One region of the Psychrobacillus syltrankelensis genome, then DNA from elsewhere that is predicted to be linked to it. Evidence: predicted binding sites of a transcription regulator. Region 1 holds the regulator's gene; each other region holds the start of a gene.
What was found. Region 1 encodes Rex, which represses fermentation and respiration genes when NADH is low (regulators of the CRP and FNR family bind a similar motif). Its sites were predicted from a motif close to TTGTGAAATATTTCACAA; they were not measured.
Positions count from the first base shown of each region.

Region 2: the regulator Rex is predicted to act here: its motif matches at 7,557-7,574, upstream of ACTSKG_RS09065 (AtpZ/AtpI family protein).
Region 3: the regulator Rex is predicted to act here: its motif matches at 5,178-5,195, upstream of ACTSKG_RS04680 (cytochrome c oxidase subunit 2A).

Region 1 is NZ_CM144227.1:3,229,436-3,240,485, reverse strand. Features, by position in the region: gene groL (chaperonin GroEL) at 1-702, opposite strand, end outside; gene groES (co-chaperone GroES) at 749-1,033, opposite strand; gene ACTSKG_RS15910 (lysostaphin resistance A-like protein) at 1,221-1,934, shown strand; gene tatC (twin-arginine translocase subunit TatC) at 2,176-2,919, opposite strand; gene ACTSKG_RS15900 (twin-arginine translocase TatA/TatE family subunit) at 2,937-3,131, opposite strand; gene ACTSKG_RS15895 (redox-sensing transcriptional repressor Rex) at 3,228-3,869, opposite strand; gene ACTSKG_RS15890 (ABC-F family ATP-binding cassette domain-containing protein) at 4,157-6,094, shown strand; gene tsaD (tRNA (adenosine(37)-N6)-threonylcarbamoyltransferase complex transferase subunit TsaD) at 6,620-7,636, opposite strand; gene rimI (ribosomal protein S18-alanine N-acetyltransferase) at 7,633-8,094, opposite strand; gene tsaB (tRNA (adenosine(37)-N6)-threonylcarbamoyltransferase complex dimerization subunit type 1 TsaB) at 8,084-8,770, opposite strand; gene tsaE (tRNA (adenosine(37)-N6)-threonylcarbamoyltransferase complex ATPase subunit type 1 TsaE) at 8,767-9,219, opposite strand; gene ACTSKG_RS15865 (urease accessory protein UreH domain-containing protein) at 9,371-10,030, opposite strand; gene ACTSKG_RS15860 (urease accessory protein UreD) at 10,066-10,890, opposite strand; gene ureG (urease accessory protein UreG) at 10,892-11,050, opposite strand, start outside.
Region 2 is NZ_CM144227.1:1,875,260-1,886,309, forward strand. Features, by position in the region: gene ACTSKG_RS09020 (F0F1 ATP synthase subunit epsilon) at 285-689, opposite strand; gene atpD (F0F1 ATP synthase subunit beta) at 714-2,129, opposite strand; gene atpG (ATP synthase F1 subunit gamma) at 2,165-3,025, opposite strand; gene atpA (F0F1 ATP synthase subunit alpha) at 3,070-4,578, opposite strand; gene ACTSKG_RS09040 (F0F1 ATP synthase subunit delta) at 4,606-5,142, opposite strand; gene atpF (F0F1 ATP synthase subunit B) at 5,139-5,654, opposite strand; gene atpE (F0F1 ATP synthase subunit C) at 5,782-6,006, opposite strand; gene atpB (F0F1 ATP synthase subunit A) at 6,075-6,785, opposite strand; gene ACTSKG_RS09060 (ATP synthase subunit I) at 6,812-7,186, opposite strand; gene ACTSKG_RS09065 (AtpZ/AtpI family protein) at 7,193-7,411, opposite strand; gene upp (uracil phosphoribosyltransferase) at 7,630-8,259, opposite strand; gene ACTSKG_RS09075 (serine hydroxymethyltransferase) at 8,713-9,948, opposite strand; gene ACTSKG_RS09080 (TIGR01440 family protein) at 9,969-10,514, opposite strand; gene rpiB (ribose 5-phosphate isomerase B) at 10,529-10,969, opposite strand.
Region 3 is NZ_CM144227.1:898,653-909,702, reverse strand. Features, by position in the region: gene ACTSKG_RS04700 (ATP-dependent DNA helicase) at 1-798, shown strand, start outside; gene ACTSKG_RS04695 (carboxypeptidase M32) at 846-2,345, shown strand; gene ACTSKG_RS04690 (b(o/a)3-type cytochrome-c oxidase subunit 1) at 2,710-4,377, opposite strand; gene ACTSKG_RS04685 (cupredoxin domain-containing protein) at 4,379-4,855, opposite strand; gene ACTSKG_RS04680 (cytochrome c oxidase subunit 2A) at 4,991-5,113, opposite strand; gene ACTSKG_RS04675 (chemotaxis protein CheX) at 5,296-5,748, opposite strand; gene ACTSKG_RS04670 (dynamin family protein) at 6,936-10,541, shown strand; gene ACTSKG_RS04665 (sulfurtransferase) at 10,546-11,050, shown strand, end outside.

The DNA of each region.
Region 1 (11,050 bases):
AACTGGAAGGATTTCTTGAATGCTAGAGATTTTTTTATCTGTAATTAAGATATATGGATTATCAAGTACAGCTTCCATTTTATCTGTATTTGTTGCCATATAAGCAGATGCGTATCCGCGGTCGAATTGCATACCTTCTACTACATCAAGCTCAGTTGTAAAGCCTTTAGACTCTTCAATTGTAATAACACCGTCATTACCAACGCGTTCCATTGCTTCAGCGATTAATTCGCCAACTTCACTATCACCTGAAGAAATAGCTGCAACTTGAGCGATAGACTCTTTGCCTTCGATTTCTTTAGAGATTGCCTTAAGCTCAGTAATTGCTGCTGCAACTGCAAGGTCGATTCCTTTTCGAATTCCAACAGGGTTTGCACCAGCTGTTACGTTTTTCAATCCTTCACGAATCATAGATTGAGCTAAAACAGTAGCAGTAGTAGTACCGTCACCAGCGATATCATTTGTTTTAGAAGCAACTTCTGCAACCAATTTTGCTCCCATGTTTTCAAATGCATCTTCTAATTCGATATCTTTTGCAATAGTTACACCGTCGTTTGTAATAAGTGGTGAACCAAATTTTTTCTCAAGAACTACGTTACGTCCTTTTGGTCCAAGTGTTACTTTAACAGCATCTGCAAGTTTATCTACCCCACGTAGCATTGCACTACGAGCATCTTCACTAAACTTAATTTCTTTTGCCATGTTAACAGTTACCTCCTAGTTATTATCTCGTTTTATTTTAGTTTTATTAGCCGATTACAGCTAGAACATCGCTTTCGCGTAATATTAAATATTCGTTACTTTCGTATTTTACTTCTGTACCCGCATATTTAGAGAAGATGATACGGTCTCCTTCTTTCACGTCTAATTCAACGCGAGCGCCGTTTTCAAGTACTCGTCCAGTACCTATAGCAACAACTTTACCTTCTTGTGGTTTCTCTTTAGCAGAGTCTGGAAGTACGATGCCAGATGCTGTTTTTTCCTCAGCTTCGATTAATTCGATTACGATACGATCACCTAATGGTCTTAACAAGTGAAACTACCTCCCTAAAATAGTTGAATTTGATATTATTAGCACTCTCACTCTTTGAGTGCTAACACACTTATAATAATAATTAATCACAGAACATTTTGCAAGCGAGAAGGCTAATTTTTTCTATTTATTGTTTATTTCCTATACAATGATAGAGGAACCGCTATTTAGAGAGGAATCAAATAATATGAAACAACAAAAAACAGGCTTGTATATTTTAATTGTGTATTGCTTGATGCAACTTTCCGGAGCACTTTTTGCACCACTAATATATAAAATGCTCGAATCTAGGGACGTCAAAAATGCTGAGTTACTTGCTTCAGGTTGGTGGGTATTCATAAGCATGGGGTTAGCTACACTTATTACCCTCCTTTTAATAAGAAAAAATAACATTTTCTTGTCTCCGTTGAAGGGGCAACAGACAACACTCGGAAGAACAGTTGGATGGGGAGTTGCTGGATTTTTCCTCGTTCTATTAGGTCAAGGGCTTGCAGCTAATATCGAAATAAAACTAGGTGTTGAACCTGGCTCTGAAAATACTGCCCAATTCATCGAAATTGCACATGCAGTTCCTTTAGCAATATTTTCGATTGTCTTATTTGCGCCAATTTTAGAAGAGTTAATTTTTCGCCGCCTTATTTTTGGTTCTTTATTGCCTAAAACGAATTTCTTTGTTGCCGCAGCAGTTAGTGCAATTGTTTTTGGAATTATCCACTTCGACTTTACGCACATCCTACTATATGCGGTATCCGGGTTTATATTCGCTTTTATTTATCACAAGACAAAACGCATTATGGCATCAATGATTTCACATATGCTATTAAACGGGTTTGTTGTCCTCTTTCAGTTTTACGGCGAATCGATACAAAAATTTCTTGAAACATACTCCCAAATGCCATAAAAAATTGCGACAGCTTATTGGCTAATTTAGAAAAACGAAAGCCGACTTTAAGAGTGCTTGGTTCTTAATTCCCTAGTGCTTTGGACGAAACATTGGCTATACTATTACCATAGAAGTAAATTAAGGGGGAAGCGACTCGGTCACTTCCCCCTTAATTTCGGTGATAGATGTCAAAGCTCAGTGGCTAATTGATAAGACATAAAAAAAGCCTTCGACCAATTAGGTCAAAGGCTTTTTATAGTTATTCCATTTCTTTCTTTTGCTCCGCTAATAAATACTTACGGTATCCAATTCTCGAAATACCAACACTAATTTCATATAGAAGGAAAAACGGTATCGAAACGCATAAGTGAGACACTATATCTGGTGGAGTGATGAATGCAGCGATTACAAATAAAACAAAATATGCATATTTTCTAACCTTTACCATCATCATCGGCGTTATTATTCCAAGTCTCGTTAGAAACAATAAGACAACAGGCAACTGAAATACTATCCCAAAAGGAATAGTTATTTGAAATAGAAAGTTAAAATATTCGTTAATACCAATAACTTGTACAATACCAAGATCACTTGATAGCGATGTCATAAAGTTCATAATGTATGGAAATAATACAAAATAAGAAAATGACATACCAGCCAAAAATAGGATAAATGAATACGGAATATAGCTAAGAGTAGCCTTTCTTTCCTTTTCATGCAGTCCCGGACTCACAAATGACCATAATTGATACGAAAGCACTGGAGATGTAATTATTAAAGCAACTATAATAATGACTTTTAAATAAATCATTATTGGATCGGTAACTTGAAATGCATTTAATGTTAAGTCTTTTGTCTGCACACTATTTTGTAAAAAATGAATAAGCGGCTTTGCTAGAAAAAAACTTCCAGCTACTGCAAGAACAAAAACTAAAACAGACACCCAAAGACGTTGTCGAAACTCTTCAATATGCTCAATAATAGTTAAGTCTCTTTGATTCATTGGACATACATCCTAACTTACTTGTCTTCTATGTTTTTTGTTTCTACCTTTTTTACTTCGTCTTCCTCGTCATCAGCAAGACCTTTAGTTGCATTTTTAAACTCTCTTAAAGTTGTACCCATTGCTTTACCAAGCTCTGGTAACTTTTTTGGACCAAACAATAGTAATGCTACGATACCAATGAAAATTATACTTACTGGACCTGCACCCATGTAAGGCACCTCCTCTTATAATATAAGCTTATATTACATCAAAATCAGTCTTATGGCTATTTCTTAACCCGTGAAATATATGTGACATTTTTCAAGTCATTCTGAATGTTTGTTACGTATGAGATAAATAAGTGTTTGCACTTCGACAGATAGATCAATCGTATGTACTCGAATCTTGTCTGGAACACTTAGTCTAACAGGAGTAAAGTTTAGAATACCTGTTATTTCTGTTTTTGCTAATCTATCAGCTACCTCTTGTGCTGAGCGACTCGGAACAGTGCATATAACTAATTCAATGCCATATTCTAGAAGCTTTTCTTCCATTTCACTAGGATTATAAACTGGAATATCACTTTTCATCATCCCTTCAACGGGAGCTTTTGTATCGAAGGCAACGACAATTTTTGTATTATGGTTCTTTTGAAAATTATATTTAAGAAAAGCCGTCCCTAAACTACCTACTCCAATTAGTGCAACATTTGCCGCTTCATCTTGATCGAGTGTTTTACGAAAAAACTCCAATAAGTTAGCAACATCATATCCGTAACCTTTTTTGCCTAGAGCACCAAAATGTGAAAAATCTCTTCGGATCGTAGCGGAATCTATTTTCATCGCATCACTTAATTCTTGAGATGAGACTCTTTTATGCCCAGCATTATGAAAACTCTGTAAAAATCTATAATATAAAGGAAGCCTCTTTGTGGTTGCTTGAGGTATTTTTGGTATTTCAGGTTTCATAAAAACACTCCTATTTCATTGTTTAGAAATGCGCAAAAAGCTCATGTCAGATGTTCATCTATCAAAGAATCGATTTTGACCTCAACAGGCAAACGCCCCTCTGCCAATAGCATGGGCAGGAGCACAGGTACTGGAGTCTGAACAGTTACACGGTAGAACAGTTACTTTCTCAATCTGCATTCGAATCGATTTTAACGAACTAAACATTCACCTCATTATAAAGCTATAGCGTTGCAACGACAAGACCTATCTATTACACTTAAGATAGAATTGAGGTGCGAATCATCGTGATTGTTTTACAAGTAAATCAAGTAACTAAATCCTTCAACGGTGAAGATATATTAACAAACGTAAAATTAGAAGTTCAAGACAGAGATCGGGTCGCTCTCGTCGGCAGAAACGGCGCTGGAAAATCTACTTTACTTAAAATAATTGCTGGAGAAATGTCCCATGATTCCGGCGATATTATTATGCCCAAAAACATTCGATTAGGATATCTTGAACAGCATGCAGGACTCGAATCAAAGCTCTCCATTTGGGAGGAAATGAAGTCTATATTTAGTCATCTTATTGATTCTGAAAAAGAGCTTCGTTCCTTAGAATCGCAAATGGCTGATCCTTCCGTATACGAGGATACAGAAGCTTATGCTCGAGTAGCAGCAACATACGACGAACTCCAACTCGCTTTTAATGAAGCGGGTGGTTATCGATTTGAATCAGACATCCGCTCTATTCTACACGGCATGCAATTCTTCCCAGAAGATTACGATAAACCTGTACAAGCACTATCTGGAGGTCAAAAGACGAGGCTTGCACTTGCAAAAATGCTGCTTAGTAAACCAGACTTGCTTATTTTGGATGAGCCTACAAACCATTTAGATATAGCGACACTAAACTTCCTTGAAAACTACTTAAAAAATTACAGTGGAGCAATTCTTATTGTTTCCCATGACCGATACTTTTTAGATCAAGTAGTGAACTTCGTATATGAAGTTTCTCGCCATAACGTTACAAGATACGTTGGAAATTACAGCAGCTACTTAGATCAAAAAGCTAAGAATTACGAGCGAGAAAAAAAATTGTATGAAAGACAGCAAGAGGAAAAAGCGAAACTAGAAGACTTCGTCAACAAGAACTTAGCTCGAGCTTCTACAACGAAAATGGCTCAGTCAAGGAGAAAAGTAATCGAAAAAACGGAGTGGATGGATTCACCAGATGGAGATGAAAAATCAGCTAATTTCGGATTTACGATTGATCGCCCAAGCGGAAACGATGTCCTTCGTTTGGAAGAAGTTTCTGTCGGATATCCAAGCAAAACTGTTTCCTCTAATATATCTTTTTCTGTATATAAACAAGATCGTATTGCACTTGTTGGTCCAAACGGAGTCGGTAAATCTACCTTACTTAAAACCATTATGAAGAAGCTTGATAATGCAGATGGTAAAATTCAATACGGTACAAACGTCCAGTTTGGATATTACGATCAAGAACAAGCGGCACTCACTGGCAATAAAACAGTTCTTCAAGAACTTTGGGATGAATGGCCAATGATGAACGAAAGAGATGTCCGAACAGTATTAGGACGCTTCCTATTTAGCGGGGACGATGTCCAAAAAACAGTTTCTACGTTATCTGGTGGAGAAAAAGCGCGACTTGCCCTTGCAAAGTTAATGCTATTAAAAGCAAACACATTAGTACTTGACGAGCCTACCAACCACTTAGACTTAGATAGTAAGGAAGTTCTTGAAAATGCATTGCTAGAGTTTCCAGGAACAATCCTCTTCGTATCTCATGACCGTTATTTTATAAACAGAATTGCAACAAAGGTTATAGAATTATCTAATGACAACGCTGCCCTTTTCTTGGGTGATTACGACTACTACTTAGAAAAGAAAGAAGAATTAGAAGAAATTGCGCTAGAAAATGCAACTAATGTGGAAAAAGCAATAGTTGTGAAGACAAGTACTTCTACTATTGATAAAGAAGCAAAGAAAAAAGAGCGCCAACTTCGACGTCAATCAGAGGAGCTAGAAAGTCAGATTCCAGTTGTCGATTTAGAAGTTGCTTCTATCGAAGAGAAACTTTGCGATCCAGAAATTTTTCAAGATCATGAAGCAGTCCAAAAATTGCAATTGGAGTTGGACAGTTTGAAAGCAAAACAAGATGAGTTGTCCAATGAATGGTTGGATCTACAAGAGCAATTGGAGGAAATAGCTCCAAATTAAAGGGATGCCCACGATGGGTGTCTCTTTTTTTAGTTAGGAGGGTCTCGGGAGTGTACGAATTGGTCTCGGCTAATGACAGATTGGTCGCACTTTTGGCAGAATTGGTCTCGTCTTTGAGTAAACTGGTCTCATTCAACACAATCGGCCTCGAAGTCCATTTAGCAGCGTTCTATATCGGAATGCATACATGCCATAAATAAGTCGAACAAAATAGTTAACGACTTGTCGTTTTTTGCCCATATATGTTGGTCAACCCTCTTTTTTCGATCAAACTTTTTCCACAAATTTATTCACATAAAAAAACTAGTAATATCAATATATCAACAGGTTTATCCACATTGTCCACAGAATGAAAAGTTTCTTTTCCACAATTACGTAATTAAAAGAGATACTATATATTGAAAATACGATACTTATACACAAGTTATCCACAGAATGTGCATAAGTACGAATGTTCTCTATTGACAAGCAGAATATTTCCTGTTAAAAAATCCTCTTTTCTTGTCGAAGAAAAGAGGATTTCGTTTACCAATTATGAAGTTCCATCCCTGGTCGACCATTCATCGACAAATCTCCTGTTTTTTTAGCAGAAAACATAGAGTTTCCTGCTGCCGCAATCATCGCTGCATTATCTGTGCACAATGAGATTGGTGGAACATAAAATGGAATGTTTTCTTTTGCAAATGTTTCTTCGAGTGCACGGCGAAGTCCTTTATTTGCAGCAACTCCACCTGCTGCAATTACTTGCTTTACATTGAACTCACGTGCTGCTCTTAGCGTTTTTGCAGTTAACACTTCCACGACACTTTGTTGGAAGCCTGCTGCTAGATGATTTGGATTTATATCTTCTCCGCGTTGCTCCGCATTATGTTGATAATTAATAACAGCTGATTTCAACCCACTGAAACTAAAATCATAGGACCCTTCTTCGAGCCAAGCTCTTGGAAAAGGTACTGCCCCATCACTTTCATTTGCCAATCGATCGATATGAGGACCACCTGGATATGGAAGATTCAGTACGCGAGCAACTTTATCGTATGCTTCCCCAGCTGCATCATCTCTCGTTTCTCCGATTAATTCAAACTGACCGTCTTCTTTCATTAATACAAGTTCGGTATGACCTCCGGAAACTACTAGGGCAAGTAGAGGAAATTCCATTGGCTGCACAAGAGCATTGGCATAAATATGACCGGCAATATGATGCACTCCAACAAGTGGTAAGCCGTTTGCGAAGGCAAATGCTTTTGCTGCATTTATTCCTATTAAAAGCGCTCCTACTAGACCCGGCCCTTCTGTAACCGCTACTGCATCTAAATCGTTTGGTGTCATATTAGCCTGCTTCAAGGCTTCTTCGATGACAATTGTAATTTGCTCTACATGATGCCTAGAAGCAATTTCTGGAACGACTCCTCCAAAACGCTTATGGCTTTCAATTTGAGAAGCCACCACATTTGAAATGATTTCGTGACCATTTTTTACAATGGATGCTGCTGTTTCGTCACAGCTCGTTTCGATGCCTAAAATATATTGATCTTTTGTCATTTAAATTCCACCCACATTACAAGAGCATCCTCTTGCGTATCTGTATAATAATTTTTTCGTATGCCACCGTCTTGGAATCCTAATTTATAATATAGATTCTTCGCAATGTCATTCGTTACTCTTACTTCCAATGTCATAAGCACCACATTTTGTTCTAGCACTACACGAATTGCTTCACGCATTAAACCTTCCCCAATTTTCTGTCCTCGCATACGTTCCGCAACTGCTACATTTGTTATATGACTTTCATCCATTACTAGCCACATGCCGCAGTAGCCGATAATCTCCTTCGTTTCTGTTTCTGCCACAATATAATACGAATACAAATTAGTCGTCATTTCATGCTCAAATGCTTCTCTCGTCCAAGGAGTGGCAAAGGCTTCTTCTTCAATTAGGAGGACTGAATCGATATCCTCAATTGTCATTTTTCTATAAGTAAAAGTATGATTAGTTTCCATTTTTCTTCTGCTCTTTCATCCAGTTCGCTTCTGCTTCTGTCACACGTAAATACTCCGGGACAACCCCATGGACTTCAGTTGGTTTTTGCTTTTTCGCGAGTTCAATTAATACCGCGGCACTTGGCAAATCGAATGCTGCATTTGTACGTTGCACTTTGTCTCCAAGCACTTCTTTTATTTGTTCCCAGTGAATCGAAACATCCATTCCGACAAATAAAACCGGTTGTCCCATTTCTCCCACTGTTTCGAGTAGTTCTACTAGCGACATATGTGCTTCCTTCACCACTTCGCCGTTCGTATAAATGCCCGCAAACACATTGCCGCGCCTTGCATCCATAATCGCGCAAACAACACCAGGGAAATACGGTGCATTTCCGGCTAACACTTGTAAACTGGAAACTGAAAATATTGGGATATTCAATGTCCATGCAAGCGTCTTACCTATTGTTACTCCGATTCGCACACCAGTATAAGATCCAGGTCCTTTTGCAACCGCAATCGCATCAATTTCTCCAGGCTTAATGTTTGCTTTTTTCAATAATTCTTCGATTGCAGGCATTGTTCCAATGGAATGGGTAATCTTAAGAGATGATTTATACTCTGCAAGTACTTGATCATCTTTCAAGACAGCTACTGCAAGCGGAGTATGTGATGTATCTATTCCTAACCAAATCATTCAAAAAGCTCCTCGCATAATTGTTCATATCGTTTACCAAAAGGCTCAAACGTAAACTGCCGTTTATCCCCTTCCAAGCGTAGTATTTGGATCGCCAAACGCTCTGGCGGTAAATCTTCTTTTATTAAATGGGCCCACTCGATAATACTTACAGCATCACCATAAAACAGCTCGTCCCAACCTAAATCCTCATCACTATCTGCCAAACGATATACGTCTAAGTGATTTAAAGGTAATCTTCCTTCATATTGCTTTAATATAGTAAACGTAGGGCTATTAACGTTTCGCGTAATACCCAAACCTTTTGCCACACTTTTCGTAAAGGTTGTTTTACCAGCTCCTAAATCTCCTTCTAGTGTAAGCACATCATTTGGCTCAAGAAGTGTAGCTAGTTGCTTTGCAAGAGCTTCTGTTTCCTGCTCCGAATTTATAATCCGTTCATACATCATCGGTTGCTATCCTTTCAAGTACAATTCTATTTGCTTCTATTATAAAGAAATACGTGGAGGAATGTAAGTATGCAGTCTTTAAGACAAAAAAAGACTAATAATAGAGAGTATGAGCTCCCTTTATCAGTCTCGTTAGAGGATTATAGAACTTTTAAATCCAAAGAGAGAATAATCCCTCTGTTACACCTAAGTTATACATATAATAAATACCGAAAACCAAGCTAACCCCACCTGCAAACAGTGCTAACACTCTATTTACATTATATTTTTTAGAACTAAATACAAATGGAATACCAAGTATAGTTGTAAAAAACAACATTCCTAAAATAGTTCCAATACCAAAAACTAAAATATACACTGCAGCTTCCCAAAAGGTATCTACAATTGTCATCGTCAGTAATACCATTGCTGCACTTCCTGCTAATCCATGAACTAAACCAATAGCAGTTGACTTTAAGTAAGACATTTTGTTACCTTTTTGTTCATTTTGCAGATGGTCCTGTAGCTTTTTTTTGCGGAAATTAATAATGTTCGTGACTCCTAAGTAAACTAGCATAATTCCAACTACAAATTCAAGAGACATAGACATTTTATCGGAAATTTCATTTTTCATTGCAATTAAAATTAGCCCTACAATGAATAATGTTGCAGTATGTCCAATGCCCCAAAAAACCCCTGCTAATGTAGATTGCCATAACTTTTTACTTTTACTTGCAATGGTTGATACAGCAATCACATGATCTGGCTCAATGGCATGTTTAATACCAAGTAAAAAACCTATCGATAATATTGAAAATAATGTTATATCCATTCTCAAACCCCTTTATCAATTTATATATATTACTATCAGTATTTCCTTAAAAATAAAGCCTTTTTAGCAAACCATTCTTGCCGAATGAAAGATGTGCATACCCCTAATATTTCTTCAATTTGTTGTGTAGAGGATGCAAGAATTCGAAGTGAAAATCCCGGTACAGATAACATGGACATGCCGATTTTACATTCCTTCATATGAGGTTCCAATTCTTCATACATTTGATTTAGAAACTGTTGCGTACAATGATTGCTGACAACAATCATTGAACCTAAATGTGTGAAGTTTTCCATAAAACCAATAGCATATACTTGTGATTTGGCGGGTTGAAGCTTTAAGTGATCGAAAGCAATTAACTGATCTTCCACATAAATTTCATTTTTCAACTGTAAATAATCGTACTTAAACCATTCTCCATCTGGAGACCAGCCTGGTGTTAAGATATCCAGATAAATAAGCGTGGATTCTTTGTCCATTCTTATTACTGTATGCTGGTGAAATTTTGCTTCACGATAGGCAATTAGTGGATCAGGAATGTATTCAAGAATGCTCCCTTTTTTCAAGATAATCTCTGTCTCCTGTAAGACAGGAGGATTTAATGTTTTATACACTTTTGTCGCTGATTGAGTTGTTAATACTAATTCTGCTTTTTCTTCAAGCGTAACTTCTATCCGATAACGATCACCACCTACATAACCACCTCCGGGATTCAAAATATAAAAGCATGCTTGCCCGGAATTATCTAGATAAATTGGGCGCATCAGTTTTAATGCACCCTGGAAGTAAACATTTTTTGTAATCGTTTTTTCATTCTTCTTTTCCATAACAAGCTGCAATAGGCCCGTCCAATCTTCCATCTTATTTCAATCCTGTCAATAAAACATTTTTGCGAATCCAATCAATTACTTCATCTAGTCCAGTGTTATCTTGAAGGTTGGTAAAGATAAATGGTTTGTTACCACGAAATACTTTTGTATCGGAGGCCATCACATCTAAATTTGCATGAACATAAGGTGC
Region 2 (11,050 bases), 1.4 Mb from region 1:
TTCAAACCTCTAATAAACTTCTTTTTTGAATCTTCTACTGCTACGTTTTCTCTTCCCAACTTTTGGATCTTGATGTGAAGACTTTCCAGCGTTTCATCGATGTTGCTCTTAATATGATAAAAACGGACAGAACTAGTTCTGCCCGTTTGTTTTTCATATAAATCAAATTACCTTGGCTAAGAGACTAGATTTTGTATCGTGCAGACACGATTAACTCCCTTACAAAATCTGTGGCATTCACCAGAGGTCTTAAATCTTATTCATTAATTAATAACTGAATAAGATTAAATGTTACCCTCATAAACGTTGATACGATTCATCGCACGCTTCAAGGCAAGTTCAGCACGACTAAAGTCTGTTGAATCTTGCTTACTTTGAAGACGTTCTTCTGCACGTTTCATCGATTCTTTTGCACGAGCTACATCGATATTTGAAGCAATTTCGGCTGATTGTGTAAGGATAGAAACCTTTTCAGGACGAACTTCCACAAATCCTCCATTAATTGCTACGTACTCGGATTTTCCATCTTTTTTCAGTTTAACGGCACCAATAACAAGTGGCGCAACCGTTGGAATATGACCAGGTAAAATACCGATTTCACCGGATGCTGTTTTGGCGATGATCATGTCGACTTCAGAATCGTATACCGGGCCGTCGGGAGTGACAATATTGACTGTAAGTGTCTTCATATTTTTACCTCCTGGTCCGATTTATTATACTTCTACGCCCATGCTTTTCGCTTTTTCAATAACTTCTTCAATGCGTCCAACTAAACGGAAAGCATCTTCTGGAAGGTGATCAAATTTTCCTTCAAGAATTTGTTTAAATCCTTGAACTGTTTCTTTAACTGGAACATATGAACCTTTTTGACCTGTAAATTGTTCTGCAACATGGAAATTTTGAGATAGGTAGAACTGAATACGACGAGCACGGTTAACCGTTAACTTGTCATCATCGCCTAATTCATCCATACCTAAGATTGCAATGATATCTTGAAGCTCTCTGTAGCGTTGTAATGTATATTGCACTTGGCGTGCTACATCATAATGCTCTTGCCCTACGATTTCTGGTGAAAGCGCACGAGAAGAAGAAGCTAAAGGATCCACAGCTGGGTAAATACCCATCTCAGATAATTTACGCTCTAAGTTTGTTGTCGCATCTAAGTGAGCGAATGTTGTTGCTGGAGCTGGATCCGTATAGTCATCGGCTGGTACATAAATCGCTTGGATAGATGTAACTGAACCAGTGTTTGTTGACGTGATACGCTCTTGTAATTGACCCATTTCTGTAGCAAGAGTTGGTTGGTAACCAGCAGCAGAAGGCATACGACCTAAAAGTGCTGAAACCTCAGAACCTGCTTGAGTGAAACGGAAAATATTATCGATGAATAAAAGTACGTCTGCACCCTGTTCATCACGGAAATATTCAGCCATTGTAAGACCAGTTAAAGCAACACGCATACGTGCACCAGGTGGCTCATTCATTTGACCGAATACCATTGCTGTTTTCTTAATAACGCCAGAATCGCTCATCTCGTGGAATAAGTCGTTTCCTTCACGTGTACGCTCACCAACACCAGCGAATACCGAAATACCACCGTGTTCTTGCGCAATATTGTTAATAAGTTCTTGGATAAGAACCGTTTTCCCTACACCGGCACCACCGAATAGACCGATTTTACCACCTTTAATGTATGGAGCTAAAAGGTCTACTACTTTAATACCTGTTTCAAGAATTTCAACTTCTGTTGAAAGGTTTTCAAATGTTGGAGCTTGACGGTGAATTGGATCACGACGCTCACCCGCTGGAACCTCTTCTCCTAAGTCGATAACTTCGCCTAGTACGTTGAATACACGTCCTAATGTTACGTCACCAACTGGAACAGAAATTGCTGCACCAGCATCAAATACCTCTGTACCACGCTTAAGACCATCAGTTGATGCCATAGCAATAGTACGAACAGAGTCATCTCCTAAGTGTAAAGCTACTTCTAACGTTAACGTAGTAGGCGCTTCATTTGGACGTTCAATCGCTACAGTTAATGCATTATAAATAGCTGGTAATTGGCCGTTGTCAAACTTAACGTCAACAACTGGACCCATTACTTGTAGTACTTGTCCTTTGTTCACTACTGTTCCCTCCTGTCTTACTTTTCTTTCATTTACTATTCTAGAGCCGCTGCACCGCCAACAATTTCCGTAATTTCTTGTGTAATTGCCGCTTGTCGTGCTCGGTTATAAACTAATGTTAAGTTACCAATTAAGTCAGTTGCGTTGTCTGTTGCAGATTTCATCGCGGACATACGCATAGCATGTTCACTTGCTTTACCATCGAGTAATGCACCAAAAATTAGGCTTTCCGCATATTGCGGAAGTAACACTTCTAGAATCGCTTCAGCTGAAGGATCGAATTCATAAGAAGCAGTTGTGCCTGTTTCTACTGCAATATCCGTAAGTGGCAGTACCTTTTTCTCTGTTACTTCACTAGAGATGGCACTGACAAAGTGGTTATAGTACATATAAAGTTCATCATATGTACCATCTGTGAACATACCAACAGCTCTGCGCGCTATTTCTTTAATATCAGAAAAAGCAGGTTGATCTGGTAAACCTATTACTTCTCCGATTACATTAGAACCACGTTTTGCGAAGAAGTCACGTCCCATACGACCAATTGCTAAGATCACATACTCATCTTTTGAAGAATGTCGCTCCGCTATTGCATTAGATGCTGCACGGATAATATTACTATTATACGCACCAGCTAAGCCACGATCTGCAGTAATAACAAGATATGCCGTCTTTTTCACAGGACGAGAAGTTAACATTGGATGTGCTCCGTCGCTAGTTCCTGTTGCAATTGCGCCTACTACTTCTTGAATTTTAGACATGTAAGGAACGTATGCTTTCGCATTTTCCTCCGCACGATTCAATTTAGAAGCAGAAACCATTTGCATAGCTTTGGTAATTTGACTTGTTTTCTTTGTTGACGTAATTTTACTTTTAATGTCGCGTAATGATGCCACTGGTATTTCACCACCTTATCGTTTTTTTCACTTAGACAAAAGAATTATTCAGATTTAGCGAAAGTCTTTTTGAATGCAGAAATTGCATTTGTTAAGTCTTCATCTGAAGGAAGAGCTTTAGTCGTGCGAATATGATCTAAAACGTTTGTGTGGTTTGTATCTAACCAGCTATATAACTCTGCTTCAAAGCGACTGATATCTTTAACTGGGATATCATCTAAATGGCCACGTGTTAAAGCATATAAAATCATAACTTGTTTTTCTACTTTAATAGGAGAATTCAAGTCTTGTTTTAATACTTCTACAGTACGAACACCGCGGTTAAGTTTTGCTTGAGTTGCAGCGTCAAGATCTGATCCAAATTGAGAGAATGCTTCTAGTTCACGGTATGCAGCTAAGTCAAGACGTAGCGTACCCGCAACACTCTTCATTGCTTTAATTTGAGCTGATCCACCTACACGGGATACGGATAAACCAGCGTTAATCGCAGGACGTACACCAGAGAAGAATAAATCAGATTGTAAGAAAATTTGACCATCTGTAATCGAGATTACGTTTGTTGGAATGTAAGCAGAGATGTCTCCCGCTTGTGTTTCAACGAATGGTAATGCAGTGATTGAACCTGCACCTAATGTTTCATTTAACTTCGCAGCGCGCTCAAGTAGACGGCTGTGTAAGTAGAATACATCCCCTGGATATGCTTCACGACCTGGAGGACGTTTAAGTAGTAATGAAAGTTCACGGTATGCAGCAGCTTGTTTAGATAAATCATCATAAACGATTAACACATGCTTGCCTTCGAACATAAATTCTTCTGCCATTGTTACACCCGCATAAGGAGCTAAGTATAATAATGGAGCTGGTTGAGATGCAGATGCAGTAACAACGATTGTGTAGTCTAGAGCACCTTTTTTACGAAGTGTTTCAACAACATTACGAACAGTCGATTCTTTTTGACCGATTGCTACGTAAACACAAATCATATCTTGGTCTGCTTGGTTAAGAATAGTATCAATCGCAACAGTTGTTTTACCTGTTTGACGGTCACCGATGATTAACTCACGTTGTCCGCGTCCGATTGGTACAAGCGCGTCAATTGCTTTAATACCTGTTTGAAGTGGCTCATGAACCGATTTACGAGCCATAACCCCTTGTGCAGGACTTTCAATTGGACGAGATTTTGTAGTTGCGATAGGACCTAGTCCATCAACTGGTTGGCCAAGTGGATTGACTACGCGGCCAATCAATTCTTTACCAACAGGAACTTCCATAATACGGCCAGTTCGACGTACTTCATCGCCTTCTTTGATGTCTGTGTATGGTCCAAGGATAACGATACCAACGTTGTTCGTTTCCAAGTTTTGTGCCATACCTAATACACCAGTTGAGAATTCTAAAAGTTCTCCAGCCATGACGTTGTCGAGGCCATGAGCAAGGGCGATACCGTCACCAATTTTGATAACTGTACCAACATCGCTAACTTTCATCTCAGATTCATAATTCTCAATCTGCTGTTTAATCAAGACACTGATTTCTTCAGCTTTGATGCTCATGTATGTCACCTCTCTAAATTCATAATATTAACCGATCAAATTACGTTTTAAACGATCTAACTTAGTGCTTAGACTGCTATCGTAAATGCGGTTTCCGATTTGAACACGTATTCCACCAATAATAGATGGATCTACAATGTTTTCTATACGTAAAGAATGTTTTCCAACATTTTTTGCAAACACGGTTGAAATGTTCACTCGTTCTTCTTCTGTTAAATCACGAGTTGAATATACTTTCGCTTCTGCAACACCTTGTGCTTCATTGGAAAGAGTCATAAATTCATTGATAATGTTACCAACTTCGCCTAATCTTTTCTTATCAATAAGCACTAGAAGTGTATTAATCACGATTGGATTAGCATTTGTAAAAATTTGACGAATAAGCTCTTTTTTCTTGTCTAGGGAAAGCTTTGGAGAAGTGAATAGATTCTTCAATTCTTTATTACTATTCCAGACAATTTTAAGCTCACGTAAATCTTCTTCAACAGAACGAAGCTCGTTTTTTTGTTGTGCTAATTCGAATAATGCGATTGCGTAACGCTTTGCTACAGTTGAATTACTCACTTAACTTCGCCTGCCTTCGCAATCGTTGCCTCGATTAGCGCACGATTATCTTCTTCCGAAACTTCTTTTTCAAGAACTTTGGACGCTGCAAGTACTGAAAGTGAAACGACTTCTTCTCGTACCGCTGCAATCGCTCTTTCTTTTTCTGTATCAATTTCACGGATAGCAGATTCTTTCAAACGCGCAGCTTCAGAACGAGCAGTCGTAATAATTTCTTCACGAGATACTTCGCCTTGTTTCTTCGCATTTTCTACAATCGCTAATGCTTCCGTACGTGCTTCTTTTAATAAGTCACGCTGTTCTTCAAGTAAACGCGCTGATTCTTGGCGGCTATTTTCAGCAGCTTCGATTTCGCTTGCGATTAACTCTTCACGTTGAATCATAATACCCATCAGTGGACCCCATGCTACTTTCTTCAATAAGAATAAAAGTAGAACGAAGAAAAATAATGTAGCAAAGATATCCAAAGTGTTAAAATGGCTAGCGCCAAGTACAAGGTAATCAAAAGACACGATTGTTTCACTCCTTTCAAACGCTATTAAGAGATATTGCTTCTATTAAAATAAATTGTGTTCATTGTTTTCTAGTTCATAAAGAGAATGGCGGAATGCTCCGCCATTATAGACTTGTCTATGTTTATTATTTGTTTAATACGATGAATGCGATAACTGCTGCGATAATTGGAATCGCCTCAACTAATGCTACCCCGATGAACATAACTGTTTGTAAAGCTCCACGTGCTTCTGGTTGACGAGCGATACCTTCTACTGTTTTTGAAACGATTAAACCATTACCAATACCTGCACCAAGTGCGCCTAAACCGATTGCTATAGCTGCTGCTAAAAGACCAACTGAACCTACCATTGTGTAATTTCCTCCTTGGAATGTTGTTTGTTTTTATTTATTTCTGTTTAGAAATCTAAACAGTTATATTAATGGTCTGCTGACACTTTATGTGACATATAAACCATTGTTAACATAACGAAAATGAACGCTTGGATTCCGCCGATAAATAGCGAGAAACCTTGCCATGCCATTGCTGGGATAATTGCCCCAATAAAACCAAATGGCCCAGATATTGCTAATCCTGCAAGTAGTCCTAATAGAACTTCCCCTGCATAAATGTTTCCGTAAAGACGAAGACCGAGTGTCAACGTATTTGCGAACTCTTCAATAATTTTTAAAGGTAATAGGAATGGAAGCGGCTTTAAGAAGTCTTTTCCGTATTCTTTAATACCTTTCATTTTGATACCGTAATAGTGCGTTAATAGTAGAATCATTACTGCAAGTGTCATCGTTACCGTAGGATCTGCAGTTGGAGATTTCCACCAAAGCACACCATCATACGATATGGAGAATGGAAGACCTAATACGTTTGCTACTGCAATAAACATAATTAATGTTATTCCAAGCACATGAAACCGGCCACCTGTTTTCCAATCGAAGTTACTTTTAATAATGCCTTTCACGAAGTCCATAATCCACTCCATGAAGTTCTGCATACCAGTTGGTTTCAGTTTCAAGTTTCTTGTCGCAAAAAATGCGATCAAAAATACGATGAGTGTTGTAACTGCTAACATCAATATGTTTGACAAGTTACCATGCATCCCTAGAAACACAAAATCTGGATTTTTATGTTCCACGATTGTTTCACCTCTCTTTCACAATCTCATAGTTGGTGTCTTGCAAAATACAAAATCCGTTCTACGATAAGTAGAACATAGGGAATCATTAATCCAATAACAGTGCTTACTAGATGGATATACTCTGGAAGGGCTAAGGCTATTGCAACGGCTGCTACGCCAGATGCGAAGCGAAATGTCGTACCAAGACCTGCTCGTCCTTTTCCATCTGTTAACACACGATCAAATTTCTCCATTCTACGAACTAGAATCCAGAAATTATACAGACCAAATAAAGAACCTAGTGCTAAGCCCGCAAAAATTGTCGAATATGGGGTGAATCCCCAACCTAGCGCACATGCTGCGAGCAAAAAAAATATGTACTTTCTTTGCTTCGTATAGATACGTTGCATTTCCTGCATGGGTCTTTAGTCTCCTGAATCGTATTTTCGAATGGTAGTAATAATGGCAATCACACCAACCGCTAGGCCAGTAAGAAGAAATATTACTAGAAATAATGGAGTGGTTCCAAAGATACTGTCTACCCACATTCCTGTGAATATACCTATTAAAATAGAACCTACAAGCTGTGAGAGAATCGCAGAATACATTGCTATCCCTTGTAAAGGACGTCTATTTGGACGCATAAAAGAATCCTCAAGTTTTTTCTTTTATAGTAAAAACTGTGAATCTAGTAGAAAGTTGATACGACAAGTATTTCAAGCATGAAACCCCTATCATTTTATATCCTTTGTAAGCATACAATAGGGGCAATTTGATGTCAATTAGAAGTAGTGAAATTCTTCACAAATACTGACTATTTGACATTTTATCGACAAATTTAAAGTAGGAAATTACTATTTTTTTATTTAGTTCCAAACAATCGGTCCCCAGCATCTCCTAAACCAGGAACAATATAGCCATGATCATTTAGTTTTTCATCTAATGCAGCTATATAAATATCCACATCTGGATGAGCTTTTTGTAATGCCTCTACACCTTCTGGAGCTGCAATTAAACACATAAACTTAATATGTATTGCACCTCGTTTTTTAAGCGAGTTCACTGCTTCTATTGCAGAACCCCCAGTAGCAAGCATTGGATCCACTAAGATGAATTCTCTTTCAGCTACATCTGCAGGAAGTTTCACATAATATTCAACTGGTTGTAATGTTTCTGGATCACGATAAAGACCAATATGACCAACTTTTGCAGCGGGAATAAGCTTTAATATTCCATCAATCATGCCAATTCCAGCACGTAATATAGGTACGACACCTAATTTTTTACCTGCCAACACCTTGGATTTTGTTTTTTGGACTGGAGTTTCTACTTCTGTTTCTTCTAAAGGTAGATCACGTGTAATCTCAAAAGCCATTAACGTTGCAACCTCGTCTACAAGTTCCCGAAATTCCTTTGTTCCTGTGTTTACATCACGGATATATGTAAGTTTATGTTGAATTAGGGGATGATCAAATACAAATATTTTTGTCATATGGCATTTCTCCTTCTTGTTTTAGTTGCAATTCTATTAATTATAACAAAAAACACGGGTCACATACTAGCAATCCTTCGTTCTTACTATTTCGTCTATTTGCTGTCGTCATAGGTTTGTAAAAATATTGTCCTTGACTGTCTGCATTAGCTTTATTTCATACTCCTCACATGTTGCCCAATAGTCTTTTTATAAATTCATTTGAAATTTAATCTGTATTACGAAAGAAAGAATGGTATTAAATGGTGAGAAGAAGCTTTATGGTCAGAAAACTTTTTATATGGACAGAAAAAATTTTATACGGACAGAAATTCATTTATCCGATCACAAAGTTTATCTATCCGGTCAGAAATAATTTTATCTGGACAGAAAGGCAGTATAAAATGAGTATACTACTGCAGAGAAAAAGGCAGTTGGAATGTGCTCATCCCGACTGCCTTTATTACTAATCTCTTAATTATACAATGGAAAATTAGATGTTAATGCTGCAACTTTTTCTTTTGATTCTTTTAAGATTGCTTCATCTTCATGGTTTTTCAAAAGCTTTGCAATAATAGAAGCGATTTCTTTCATTTCTTCTTCTTTAAATCCACGTGATGTAACAGCTGGTGTACCAATACGAACTCCAGATGTAATAAATGGACTTGCAGTATCAAAAGGAATAGTATTTTTGTTGACAGTAATACCTACTTCGTCAAGGACATGCTCTGCTACTTTACCTGTTAAACCTAAAGCTGAAACATCCAACAGCATAACGTGATTGTCAGTACCACCAGAAACGATACGAATACCTTCTGCTGTTAAACTATCTGCTAGTACTTTAGCGTTTGCAATTACTTGTGCTTGGTAATCTTTAAAATCCGGTTGTTGTGCTTCACCAAATGCCACTGCTTTTGCAGCGATTACGTGCATTAGTGGGCCACCTTGAATTCCTGGGAAAATCGTTTTATCAATTTTCTTCGCGAATTCTTCAGTTGTTAAGATTAATCCTCCACGAGGTCCACGCAAAGTTTTATGTGTTGTCGAAGTAACGAAATGTGCATGCGGTACTGGATTTGGATGAAGACCTGCTGCGACTAGACCTGCGATATGTGCCATATCTACAAATAGGTAAGCTCCTACTTCATCTGCAATTTCACGGAATTTAGCGAAGTCAATTGTACGTGAATACGCACTTGCTCCAGCTACAATCATCTTAGGTTTATGTTCTAATGCAATTGCACGAACATTTTCATAATCGATTGTTTCTGTTTCTTTATTCACTCCATAATCAATGAAGTTATATTGGATTCCACTGAAGTTTACTGGAGAACCATGCGTTAAATGTCCACCATGTGACAAATTCATACCTAAAATTGTGTCACCAGGTTGCAAAGCAGTCATATATACTGCCATATTAGCTTGTGAACCTGAATGTGGTTGGACGTTTGCATGTTCAGCACCAAAAATTTCTTTCAAACGATCACGAGCAATGTTTTCTACTACATCTACATACTCACAACCACCATAGTAGCGTTTACCTGGGTAGCCTTCTGCATATTTATTTGTAAGTACTGAACCTTGTGCTTCCATAACTGCTTCGGATACGAAGTTCTCTGAAGCGATTAACTCAATATTTGCTTGTTGACGCTTTTTCTCCGCCAGCATAGCTTCATAAACCGCTGGATCTTGTGATAAAATTTTCTCCACTCTTAGTTCCTCCTCCAATATTATCCGTAAAATGCACGTTCTCCACCAATTAGCTTCGGACGTGTTTTCGCAATCGTAACGACTGCTTCCCCAATTTGTTTTATGGACACGCGAATCGGCACAGCAACTGGTTGCAACTGCATACCAATAAGGGTTTGTCCTATATCAATGCCAGCCTGTGCTTGCACATGCTCGACAACTACAGGGTCTTGAAATTGAGTGTACGCATAGGCAGACATAGAGCCACCTGCGCGGACAACAGGAATAACTGAAACTTCCGGTAATCTAAAGAAAAGTTGTGTTTTTCTTTCCATTGTAATTGCTCGATTTATATGTTCACAGCCTTGAAATGCTAAATGAACTTTATTTCGATTTGCAAATGCTTGTAATGGTTCAAATAAAACTTCAGCTACCTCTAAACCACCAGCAGTACCAATTTTCTCGCCGATAATTTCAGAAGTAGAACAACCAATGACAAATAAATCATTTTCTTTTAAAATTGCTTGCTGTTCCACTTCTAGTAGAAGCTGTTCTATTTGTTGTTTCCACAAATTTTTTGCTTCCATATGAAATCACCTCTTTAAGCGTTTTCTAGTTCCGTAATCTTTTCAACACGTCGCTCATGACGTCCGCCTTCAAAGTCTTGACCAAGCCATGTAGCAACAATTTCTCTTGCAAGTCCCGGACCTATTACTCTTTCGCCCATCGCAAGGACATTAGAATCATTATGTGATCTCGTTGCTTTTGCAGAAAATACATCATGTACTAATGCACAACGAATACCTTTTACTTTATTTGCTGCAATTGACATTCCAATACCAGTACCACAAATCAATATTCCGCGATCAAATTTCCCACTCGCAACACCATCTGCAACTGGAAACGCAAAGTCGGGATAATCGACTGAATCATCATTAGTTGGACCGAAATCCTCATAGGATAATCCAAGCTCTTCTAGCTGTTGAATAATTTCTTTACGTAGGTTATTACCACCGTGATCGGAAGAAATGGCTATTTTCAACTCGTTCCCTCATTTCTGTTTAAATTCTAATTCATCATACCATTTTTCAGAATAAAAAAACACAATTCACATACAGTGAAT
Region 3 (11,050 bases), 1.6 Mb from region 1:
GAAGAATTTTTAGAGCAATATTCTTTTTCTTTACGCTTATTCACGGAAAAAGGGGATGGTGTTGAATGGCTTGAAATAATTGATGGACATGAGACGCTAATCATTATGCCGCGTTTAGTTACTGATATATTAGATGAAAAACTATTCTCATCTAAAATGCCAATTATATTTTCTTCTGCTACATTATCTATACAAAAGGATTTTACGTATATTGCAGACTCATTAGGAGTTGATAAATATCAATCGTTTTCAGTAGCATCGCCTTTTGACTATGAGGAAGTAATGAAAATCTATGTAAACAAAATGGAGCAAGAAAAGAAAATAGCACATGTTCATAAACTGTTAGAAGATAAACAACAGACTCTGATTTTATTTAAATCAAAAGCAGCTATGGACCAATTCCGATTTTCAAACTTATCTACAATGGATATCGTATTTGAAGGAGATCGAGAGCTTTCCACAATTGTGAAAGAGTTTCAAAATGGAGACTTTGCAACTCTTTGTTCCTATCATTTATGGGAAGGTTTAGATTTACCAGAGAAAGCTTTAACGAGAGTCATTATATTTGATTTACCGTTCCCGCCTGTTGACCCATTATTTGATGCAAAGCGTAAGTTTTCAAATAATCCATATGAGGAGGTAGATTTACCTTTCATGCTTTTAAGACTTCAACAAGGAATAGGAAGGCTTATTAGAACTTCAAATGATTATGGAGAAATCCATATATTGCTTAATGACGAAGAGGCTGTAACAGAAAATCGTTTTGTGAATATTTTGCCTACATCTATTCAGAGCTAATAAACATATGGTAAGCTTAAAATAGAGGGAAAAAGGGGGAAATAATTTTGACGATTGAGCAGCAGTTTCTAGACTTTGTAAAAAAGATTGGTGCATACAATGAAGCATTAGGGGTTTTATACTGGGATATGCGCACTGGGGCACCGAAAAAGGGCATAGATCAACGTTCTGAAGTAGTAGGTGTACTTGCAACAGATGTTTTTAATCTATCTACATCAGATGAATTAAAACAATTATTAGATGAGCTAGAACCTACGATTGATTCCGGAAATACTGTAACTAAACGTGTATTTGAAGAAGTAAAAAAAGAATATGAATTAAGTAAAAAAATACCAGCTGATGAATATAAAAAGTTTGTAATTCTTCAGTCTAAGTCCGAATCTGTTTGGGAAGAAGCTAAATCCAAAAATGATTGGAATATGTTCCAACCTTATTTAACAGAAATAGTTGATACGTTAAAGAAATTCGTTGAATATTGGGGAGTTAAGGATGGTAATCCGTACAATGTCCTTTTAGATCAATATGAACCAGGTATGACAACGGAAGTTTTGGATACAGTATTTGGTGACTTAAGAAACCGTATTGTTCCTTTATTGAAGAAAATTTCGGATTCACCAAACCAACCAAAAACAGATTTCTTATTTAAACATTTTGATAAAAAGCAACAAGAAGCATTCAGTCTAGATATACTAAAACAATTAGGTTATGATTTCGATGCTGGTAGACTAGATGAAACAGTTCATCCTTTTGCTACTGGTTTAAATCGTGGAGACGTTCGAATTACAACAAAATATGATGAATCAGATTTCCGTTCTGCTGTATTTGGAACAATTCATGAGTGTGGTCACGCACTTTACGAACAAAATGTTGGAGAAGAGTTAACTGGAACTCCTTTATCCGGTGGCGCTTCTATGGGAATTCATGAATCTCAATCACTGTTTTACGAGAATTTTGTAGGACGCAATCCGAAGTTTTGGGAACAAAACTATGAGAAATTACAAAGTTATTCTCCTGAGCAATTTGGAAACGTTTCAATGGAAGACTTTTTACGAGCGATTAATGAGGTGAAGCCTTCATTAATTCGAATAGAAGCAGACGAGTTAACTTATGCATTACATATTATGATTCGTTATGAAATCGAAAAGGGTTTATTCAATGGAGATTTCAAAGTAGAAGAATTACCAGAAATATGGAATAATAAGTATGAGGAATATCTTGGTGTTCGACCAGAGACTAATGCAGAAGGAATTCTACAAGATGTTCACTGGGCAGGGGCAAGTTTTGGTTATTTCCCATCTTATGCTTTAGGATATATGTACGCGTCTCAGTTAAAAGCGGCAATGTTAAAAGAAATTCCAAACTTTGATGAGCTATTTGAAAATGGAGATTTATCTCCAATAAAAAATTGGCTTACACAAAATGTTCATCAATATGGAGCTGTGAAAAAACCACTTGAAATATTAAAAGATGCAACAGGGGAAGGGCTAAACGGCAATTACCTTGCTGATTATTTAGAAGAAAAATATTCGAAAATATATCAATTATAAAATATATAAAGAGAACTGAGCCTTTAAAGCCTAGTTCTCACAGACTGAAGTCAAACTCGATAATACTGAGTTTGACTTCAATTTTTTTCAGAACATTTTTATGCAATGAACAGGTTGATTTCCGCTGCAGGCGGACACTTACCTCTAGTCAATAGTAATTTCTATAAAAAGCAAATTAAAGAAAGTAATCCATTCAACGAGTTGTTGCTTTCCCTTCCTGCGCTCGCTTTCTGCGGGCATGGTCATAAGATTACCGAAAAGAGAATTATGAAATTTAATCCCTAAAAATGGAAAAGTAGGGGAGGAATTTAACCACGCTCTACTTTTTAATTTCCTTCGATAGTAAGGACGAGATGCTTTTCTTTTACCAGAACTTATATCCAATAGATCCCGGAGGTGCATTTTGAATAATATCAATAACAGGAACTGTATAGGCAAACAATATTAATACAATACAAACAGTCAGCCAAATTTTCCAGTTTTCAAGTGCCATCGGAGTTTTTTCTGCATGCTCAGAGACTTCGCCTACAGGAAACTCTGTTTCACCTTTTGGGGCAAACCATAATATGTTTGCAATAATATAAAGAACTAAAACGATACCGATAAAAAGAATTGTTCCCCCAACAGCCTGCGCAATCTGATAAGGAATCCATTCCGCTGCTTGAGTAGAATCACCGTAAGTAGAAAAAGTAGATCGACGTGGGGCTCCAAGTAATCCAACGATATGCATGGAACCCGACATGATTGACATCCCAACTGTCCATACAATAGCTTGAATTATAGCAAGTCGATTCATTTGTTTTGTTAAAATTCTTCCTGTAAGGTGAGGGATTAGCCAATAGGATGCTCCGAAAAAAGTTAAAACAACTGTAGTTGCCACTGTCAAATGAAAATGACCTGTTACCCAAATCGTATTATGAATTAATTGGTTCATTTGATGAGAAGCATTTATAATACCTCCTGCACCGGCAGGTACAAATGCAACCATTCCGATAAAAGGAACTACAAATCGTGCATCTCCACAAGGTAATTGTTTTACCCATCCAAATAAACCTTTCCCACCTAATGCACGTCCACGAGTTTCAAAAGTTGCAAACATCGAGAAAGCAGTTAAAAGGGAAGGAATAACCACCATTAAGGTCAAGACCACCTGCAAAAATTTCCAAAAAGAACTGATTCCAGGTTCAACTAATTGATGATGAAATCCTACTGGAATTGAAAACAAAAGGAACAAAATAAATGATAATCTAGCAAGAGAATCGGAGAAAATTTTTCCTCCAATTATTTTTGGAATAACTACATACCAAACCATATATGCTGGTAATAGCCAAAAATAAACAAGGGGATGCCCAAAATACCAAAATAAAGTACGTGACAGTAATACATCTACTTTATCAACCCATCCTAAAGACCAAGGAATTAGCTGGAATAAAACCTCAACAGCCACACCTAAAGAACAAATAATCCACATTGTTAAGTTCACAATAACCATAAAAGTAAGAAGGGGACTCGGTTGTCCTGGATTAGCCTTACGCCATTCTGTGTATTTTAGAATTTGTCCCAATCCACCTATCCATGAACCAACAATAACAAGTGCTAAACCAACATAGAATATCCAGTGGGCTTGTAATGGTGCATAAAATGTATATAATACAGTTGCTTTATTAAGCAACACCATTGTTGAAGCTGAAGCGGTTCCAATCGTCATAGTCCAAAAGCCAATCCAGCCTAATAAACGTTGCTTGTCTGTTAATGTTCCAGAAGTTCTGCTTACTGCAGCAATTTGAAAACCAAAAATAAAATATGTTGTTAAAATGAGGCCAAGTAAAACACCATGTACAGTTAAAATTTGATAATAATTAATTCCCCAAGGGAGCGTAAGTTGACCGGAACGGACTAATGTTTGTAAAAGACCACAAAGACCTCCAATTGCTAATGCTATAAATGAAACATATATATGAGCGAGTGCTAATTTCCCATCTCTTTTATCTACTTTTACAAGATCTTTTGTTCTTTCTGAAATTTTTGTCATTTTACTCTACCACCTTTAACATGGAAGTCATGGACGCATGCCCAAGTCCACAATATTCGTTACATAATATTAAGTATTCACCAGCTTTATTGACTGTTGTTACATATTCAGATACATAGCCTGGCTCAAGCGTCATGTTAATATTTGTTCCGGCTACCTCAAAGCCATGCACTACATCTTTTGTAGTTGCAATAAACTTAACTTTTGAGCCTAAAGGAATATCAATCTCTGGAGGATTATAGTAAAATGCCGAAGCAACAAAAACTACCTCATAATCCCAGTCCTTTCCTTCTACTTTATGGACACCAGGGTTATTGAATGGGCCAATTTCGTCTACTCTTACAGGATCAACATATACTTTTGCACTTGGCGGGTGAGAACCATAATGAAATGCACTAAAACCAACCACAACTAAAAATAATACAAGTGAGCTAACACCAAATATTAACCACCATTTTTCATACTTATGAATATGCATCATTTTAAACCTCCGATTTAATCTTGAACTTCTCTAAACCCTTAAATATTTTCAGAAGCGGATAGAATCACCTCTAAAGTGTTATCAATTTTAAACTCGTAACTCATAGAAGTAGGTAACTTCCATTGATTGGAGTTAAAATCGATCAATAAACAAGTTAAATGCCAAGAACCAAGTAACTAAAATGAATGCACCTAAAACTCCTACAGAATACAATGTACCTTTTAAATCCGGCTCTTTTTCGTGCTTTTTCGACATATACTAACACCTCCTGGGAAAGAGTTCCTGTGTAATTAATATTAAATAGAAATAGAGTGAGATGATGTGATAAATGTCACAATTGAAGGGGATAATGTGAACTAAATGTGAAGAAAGGAGAAGCCTAAAATAATTTTCAATTAAAAAAAGACTTTCTCTAAGTAGAAAGTCCGTGAAAATAATTATTCATCAATAGTTAAGATAATCATTAAATCACCAATGTCAGATATTTCGACAGGTAGCTTAAAAGCATGCTGAAAGCCAAATAATTTGGTAGTTCCAACTATTACCGTAGGAGGGGTAATGTCGATTTCAACATCATTTCCCGCAACGGAAGTACATAAATTACCTGCAATCATATTTCCTAACTCACCTGTAAACGATTCTAGCATTTCACCTTCTAGTGGCATGCCAAACATAGTAGCACCAATAGATGAGAAGCAATTGGCAGTTGAATCTATAATTATTCGTCCTTTAACATCCCCAATTATCCCTATAAGAACAGCCATCTCTTTTTGCTCAAATGGTTGTACCATTAAAGAAGGGGATTTTATTTCCATCGTAAGAGGGATAACAGATTTTAATGATTGTATTGTTCCATTTAGTATAGTTTGTATGTGTTTTGACTCACTCATTCTTTCCCTCCATCTAGTAAAGATGGCTTAATTTTATCATAAAAGTAATCCCAAATGAATACTTTATGTAGAAAATGTCGAAATACTGTGCTATTATTTAAATGAGAATGAATTTCAAGTTCAATTGAAGGGGCGATTTGTATGATTCTTTTATTAATTGCATCAACAATCTTATTATATAGTGGGGTTACAGCTTATGTTTTACGCTCAACAACGCCGCATGCAAAATAACAGTATTAATATTGATGACTTCGTTTGTTCTTCTTTAGAAAGACAAATGGAGTCATTTTTTTATGAATAAAACTACCATTGCTCTCAACAAGATGACGACGGACAAACATTTGCTACAAGATTCCCGAGAAAATGGATCGTGAAGTGACGTAGCCACTTCACGATCCAAAACTCCGCTGTAATAGTGTTACCAATGTTTCATCCAAAGTACTCTGGTAATGGTGAAGGCAATCTGCACCTAAAGGGCGCTTGCGCTTTTCATAAAGATTAAGATTAAGATTAAGTATATGAAATATCGTGTTCATTGTGTTGTGTTTTTAGTTTCACAGAATTTTTAATGCTAATTTGTGCCATCTCACATAAAGTTAACTCTTTACATAGAGAAATGGTTGCTCTCACAATAAAATTGGTTGCTTTCTTCAAGGCGTTTGTTGCTTTCAATGTAGAATCTGTAGCTTTCATCTATATTTAGTCGCTCTATGACAGTTTTTAACTTTTTAGTGGAGCCATGTAAACTTAATAATATCAGTAATCCTGTGTAATTGGAGAAAAATAGGCAGCATCCATTGATTAAGAAGCGCTGAGCGGAAGAAATTGTATCTTCGTCCGCTTTTAAACGTATTGGAAAGGATTTATTCTCTCATTATCCAAACCTAATGCACCTTGTCTCTACATATTTCAAGGGCGACGGACAAACATAAGCCACAAGATTACCGAAAAAGGAGGATCTGGAAGTGACATAGTCACTTCCAGATCCTCCATAAAAATATTAGTTAATAATGTAGCTTTGTTTCATCCAAAGCACTTAGGAAATAGTAAAGACCAGTTGCGTTTTTCTTATACATATATACTTATTGGCAAGCTCGTCGCAAAAATCTAATGAACGCTTTTGTGTTCATTAGATTTTTGCTATGATATACATACATTGTCGAATTATAAAGGAGATTTACTTTTAAATGATTAATATGGATGAGCTACATTATATAAAAGAGCAAAATGCGTTACTTGCTACGTTGTTCCAACATGATAAAGATGAAGAACGATATGCAAAAGCAAAACTATTTGCTGATAAACTCGAAAAAGGCACGTTTACAATTGCATTTGCAGGGCATTTCTCAGCTGGTAAATCTAGTATGATTAATGCATTAGTAGATGAACACTTACTTCCGACAAGTCCGATTCCTACTTCCGCAAATATTGTGACTGTACAAAAGAGTGTTGAAAATTATGCGCTTGTTCATTTTATTGACAGAGCACCAGTAAAATTTTCGGGTGATTATGATATTCAATTGGTAAAAAAATACTCAAAAGACGGAAGTAAAGTTTCTCAAATCGAAATTGGTTATTCAGGGTCTCGTTTGCCTGAAGGGATAACAGTTATGGATACTCCAGGAGTGGATTCAACAGATGATGCCCATCGAATATCTACGGAGTCAGCACTTCATCTTGCCGATATTGTTTTTTATGTGATGGATTATAATCATGTACAGTCTGAGCTAAATTTTCAATTTACAAAGCAGTTACTTCATTACAACGAAAATGTGTATCTAATAGTGAACCAAGTTGATAAACACCGAGAAGAAGAATTATCGTTTGATGCATTTAAACAGTCAGTTGCGAGTGCATTTAAAGCTTGGGCGGTCGAACCAAAAGATATTTTCTATACTTCCTTAAAAGATAAAAACTTTTTACATAATGATTTTTCAAAAGTGCAACAAATTGTCCAACATTCGATTCAGAATAAGGAGCATTATTTTCTTACTTCTGCAAAAGCCACTCTTGAGAAGTTAAAGGATGAACATATGCAGTTTCTAAAAGATGAAAAAGAAATTTGTTTAGAAACATTTGAAGATCAGTTAACAGAAGATGAATGGACTAATAAAGAAGAGATAAAAGAACAATTAAAAATATCTCAAAAGCAAGTAGAGCTTCAAGATCTAAGTCTTTGGAAAAAAACTTTTGAAGAAAAACGGAAAGATATATTAGAAAATGCCTCTATAATGCCATATGAAATGCGAGACTCCCTTAAATTATTCGCTGAAAGCATGCAGGGTTCCTTTAAAGTAGGATTTTTAGGAAGCAAAAAGAAAACAGAAGAAGAAAGACTAAGGAGGCTTGAAGAAGCAAGACAATTACTTGAAAAGGTAATATTAACGAATATAACAGTTCATCTGAAACAATTGATGAAAGGCATGTTGAAGGATGTTTCACTTTTAACAACTGAACGGACGAATGAAATAGATGAGAGAGTATTTGGAATCTCTTCCTCGTTAGTTAGTGAGCCGTTACATGATGGAGCTAGTACAACTGGTGATGCAATTCTACATTATGCAAATCGTGTTCAAGATGCGGTTACACGTTTTTTTATTCGAGAAACAGACAGCTGGAAAGATCAAACAATGCGTTTTATGCATGAACATCCGATAGAAGAAACAGAAAAGATTGCTCAAAAAACACAAATTTTAAATGAAAAGATGTTGGCAATTCAAACGGTAGAAGAGATAGACATAAAACTTCATTCATTCGAACTAGCGATAAAAACGCCGGATTTAGCTCTAAGAAAAGAAAGAGATCAATTAATTGTTGAATGGGAAGAAGAAAGACAAAATTTCCGAAACTCCATTACAGAATACGATCCATCTATAGAGGTTAAGGAAAAAAGTATAGAGAAAACACCATCCTCTATGGAAAAGCCTGAAGAAGATATACTACTTTCACCTGCGGCTGTATTAAAACGAGCAAATAAAATTGCGGAAGCATTAGAAGAACTTCAAGCTTTCAAAGAAGCAGCCAATGTGATTAAACGAAAGGCAAAGCGAGTAGAAAAGCAACAATTTACGATTGCTCTATTCGGGGCATTTAGCGCAGGTAAATCTAGTTTTTCAAATGCATTAATGGGTGCAAATGTTTTACCAGTTTCACCTAACCCAACAACTGCTGCTATTAACAAAATTCATCCTATTTCCGAAAAACATCCGCATAATACTGCAGATGTTACTTTCAAATCGAAGGATCAATTATTAGAAGATGTATCATTTGCCTATAGCCAACTAGGGATTACCGTTATGTCCTTAGAAGAGGCTTTTGATCAAGCGAGCATGGTATTGAACGAAACTGTAACAGCGGAAGTGCATAAATCTTTTATTACAGCGTTTCATAAGGGGTATCCAACTTTCCAAAATCAGCTAGGAAAAGTCCTTCGAGTTTCTGGTGAAGAGTTTGGGATGTTTGTTGCAGAAGAATCTCGAAGTTGTTTTGTCGACTTTATTGATTTTTATTATGATTGTGAACTGACGAGACTTGGCGTTACTTTAGTGGATACACCAGGGGCAGATTCTATTAATGCTCGACATACTGGTGTTGCTTTTGACTATATTCGAAATGCTGATGCTGTATTGTTTGTGACGTATTTCAATCATGCATTCGCGAAAGCAGACCGAGAGTTTCTAATACAACTTGGCCGTGTAAAAGATGCCTTTGAACTTGATAAAATGTTTTTCGTTGTAAATGCTATCGACCTTGCAGATACCGAAGAAGAAGCTAGTCTGGTGAAACAATATGTACAGGGGGAACTTCAACGATTTGGTATTCGATTTCCGAGGGTATACGGAGTCTCTAGTTTACAAGCTTTAAAAGAAAAGCTGGACCATGTTGGACTACATGAGGGCATGGTGGAATTTGAAGAAGCATTCCATCGATTTTTGGAAAAGGACCTAAAGCAAATAGCTGTGACCTCATTAGAAGAGGAAGCTATTCGTCAGCAGACAAAATTGCATACATTAATAGAACAAACGGAAACGAACCTTGCTAGAAAAGATACAAGGCTAAATGAATTGCGAGAACAAGAGCAAAATGTACGTAAGCGTTACTCTAACTCATTGTCTTCTGTTGTTATGAAGGAAGCAAAGCAAGAGCTTGAAACGTTGTTATATTACGTTTTGCAACGTGTGTACTACCGTTTTAATGAATTTTTTAAAGAGGCATATAATCCTTCTTTATTTACCAATACATCTGCTCATGTAGCGTTAGAAATAGCATTAAAAGATATACTTGGCATGCTTCGATTTGATTTAGAACAAGAAATGCGAGTGACCAATTTTCGGGTATTGCAATTTATTCAAAAACAAATAAAACAGTTGGAAAAAGAAGAAATACGGGTATTAAAAGATTGGAATGCTAGCTTTACATTTACGCCACATGAGAGTGAAAATCGGAATTTATTACAATATGTAGGTCCTTTTAATGAAATAACAAAATACGAAAACGTCAAATCTTATTTTAAAAATACGAAATCCTTTTTCGAAAAAAATGAAAAAGAAAAGTTGCGGGATGCTTTGTCCGAACAAACAAAAGTAGAAGCACAAAGCTACTTGAATAAAGAGCAGGAAAGACTTACACAATGGGTAGAGCAATATGTCGATGCGGAAACAGAATCAGTTCGTTTGAAATGGCTTAATGAATCTATTATACAGATTGATTCTGAGCGTAAATTATTGGAACAAGAAGCAACACTTGAAAAATGGAAAGAAATCTATGCAAGTATTACAAAAGAAGGGAGATAAGAGGATGAGCAAAGTTTTTATCGATTTAAAAGATTTAGATGCAAAAAAAGTCCGTTATATTGATACTCGTTTTGAACTTGGAAATGGGGATACTGGAAGACTTATGTATGAAGCGGGGCATTTAGAAGGGGCTATCTATTGGGACTTGGAAAAGGATTTATCCGATATGCAAAGTATATTTGGTCGTCATCCAATGATTTCAAAAGATAAGATGACAAACCTTGTAGAGCAAGCGGGTCTATTAATAGATGATTCGATTGTCATTTACGATCAAGGTGGATCTCCATTTGCATTAAGAGCATATTTTTTATTAGATTGGGCAGGCTTTACCAATATTCATGTCCTTCGTGAAGGATATGAGGAAGCAAAAAAGGTTCTTCCAGTTTCAGAGGTGAGACCAAATTATTCCCCTACGAATGTAAAGTTGAATTGGAAAGATGAACAATACGTTGATATAGAAACGGTTAAGAAAATTGTTGCGGGTGAAATAGAAGCTCAATTAATTGATG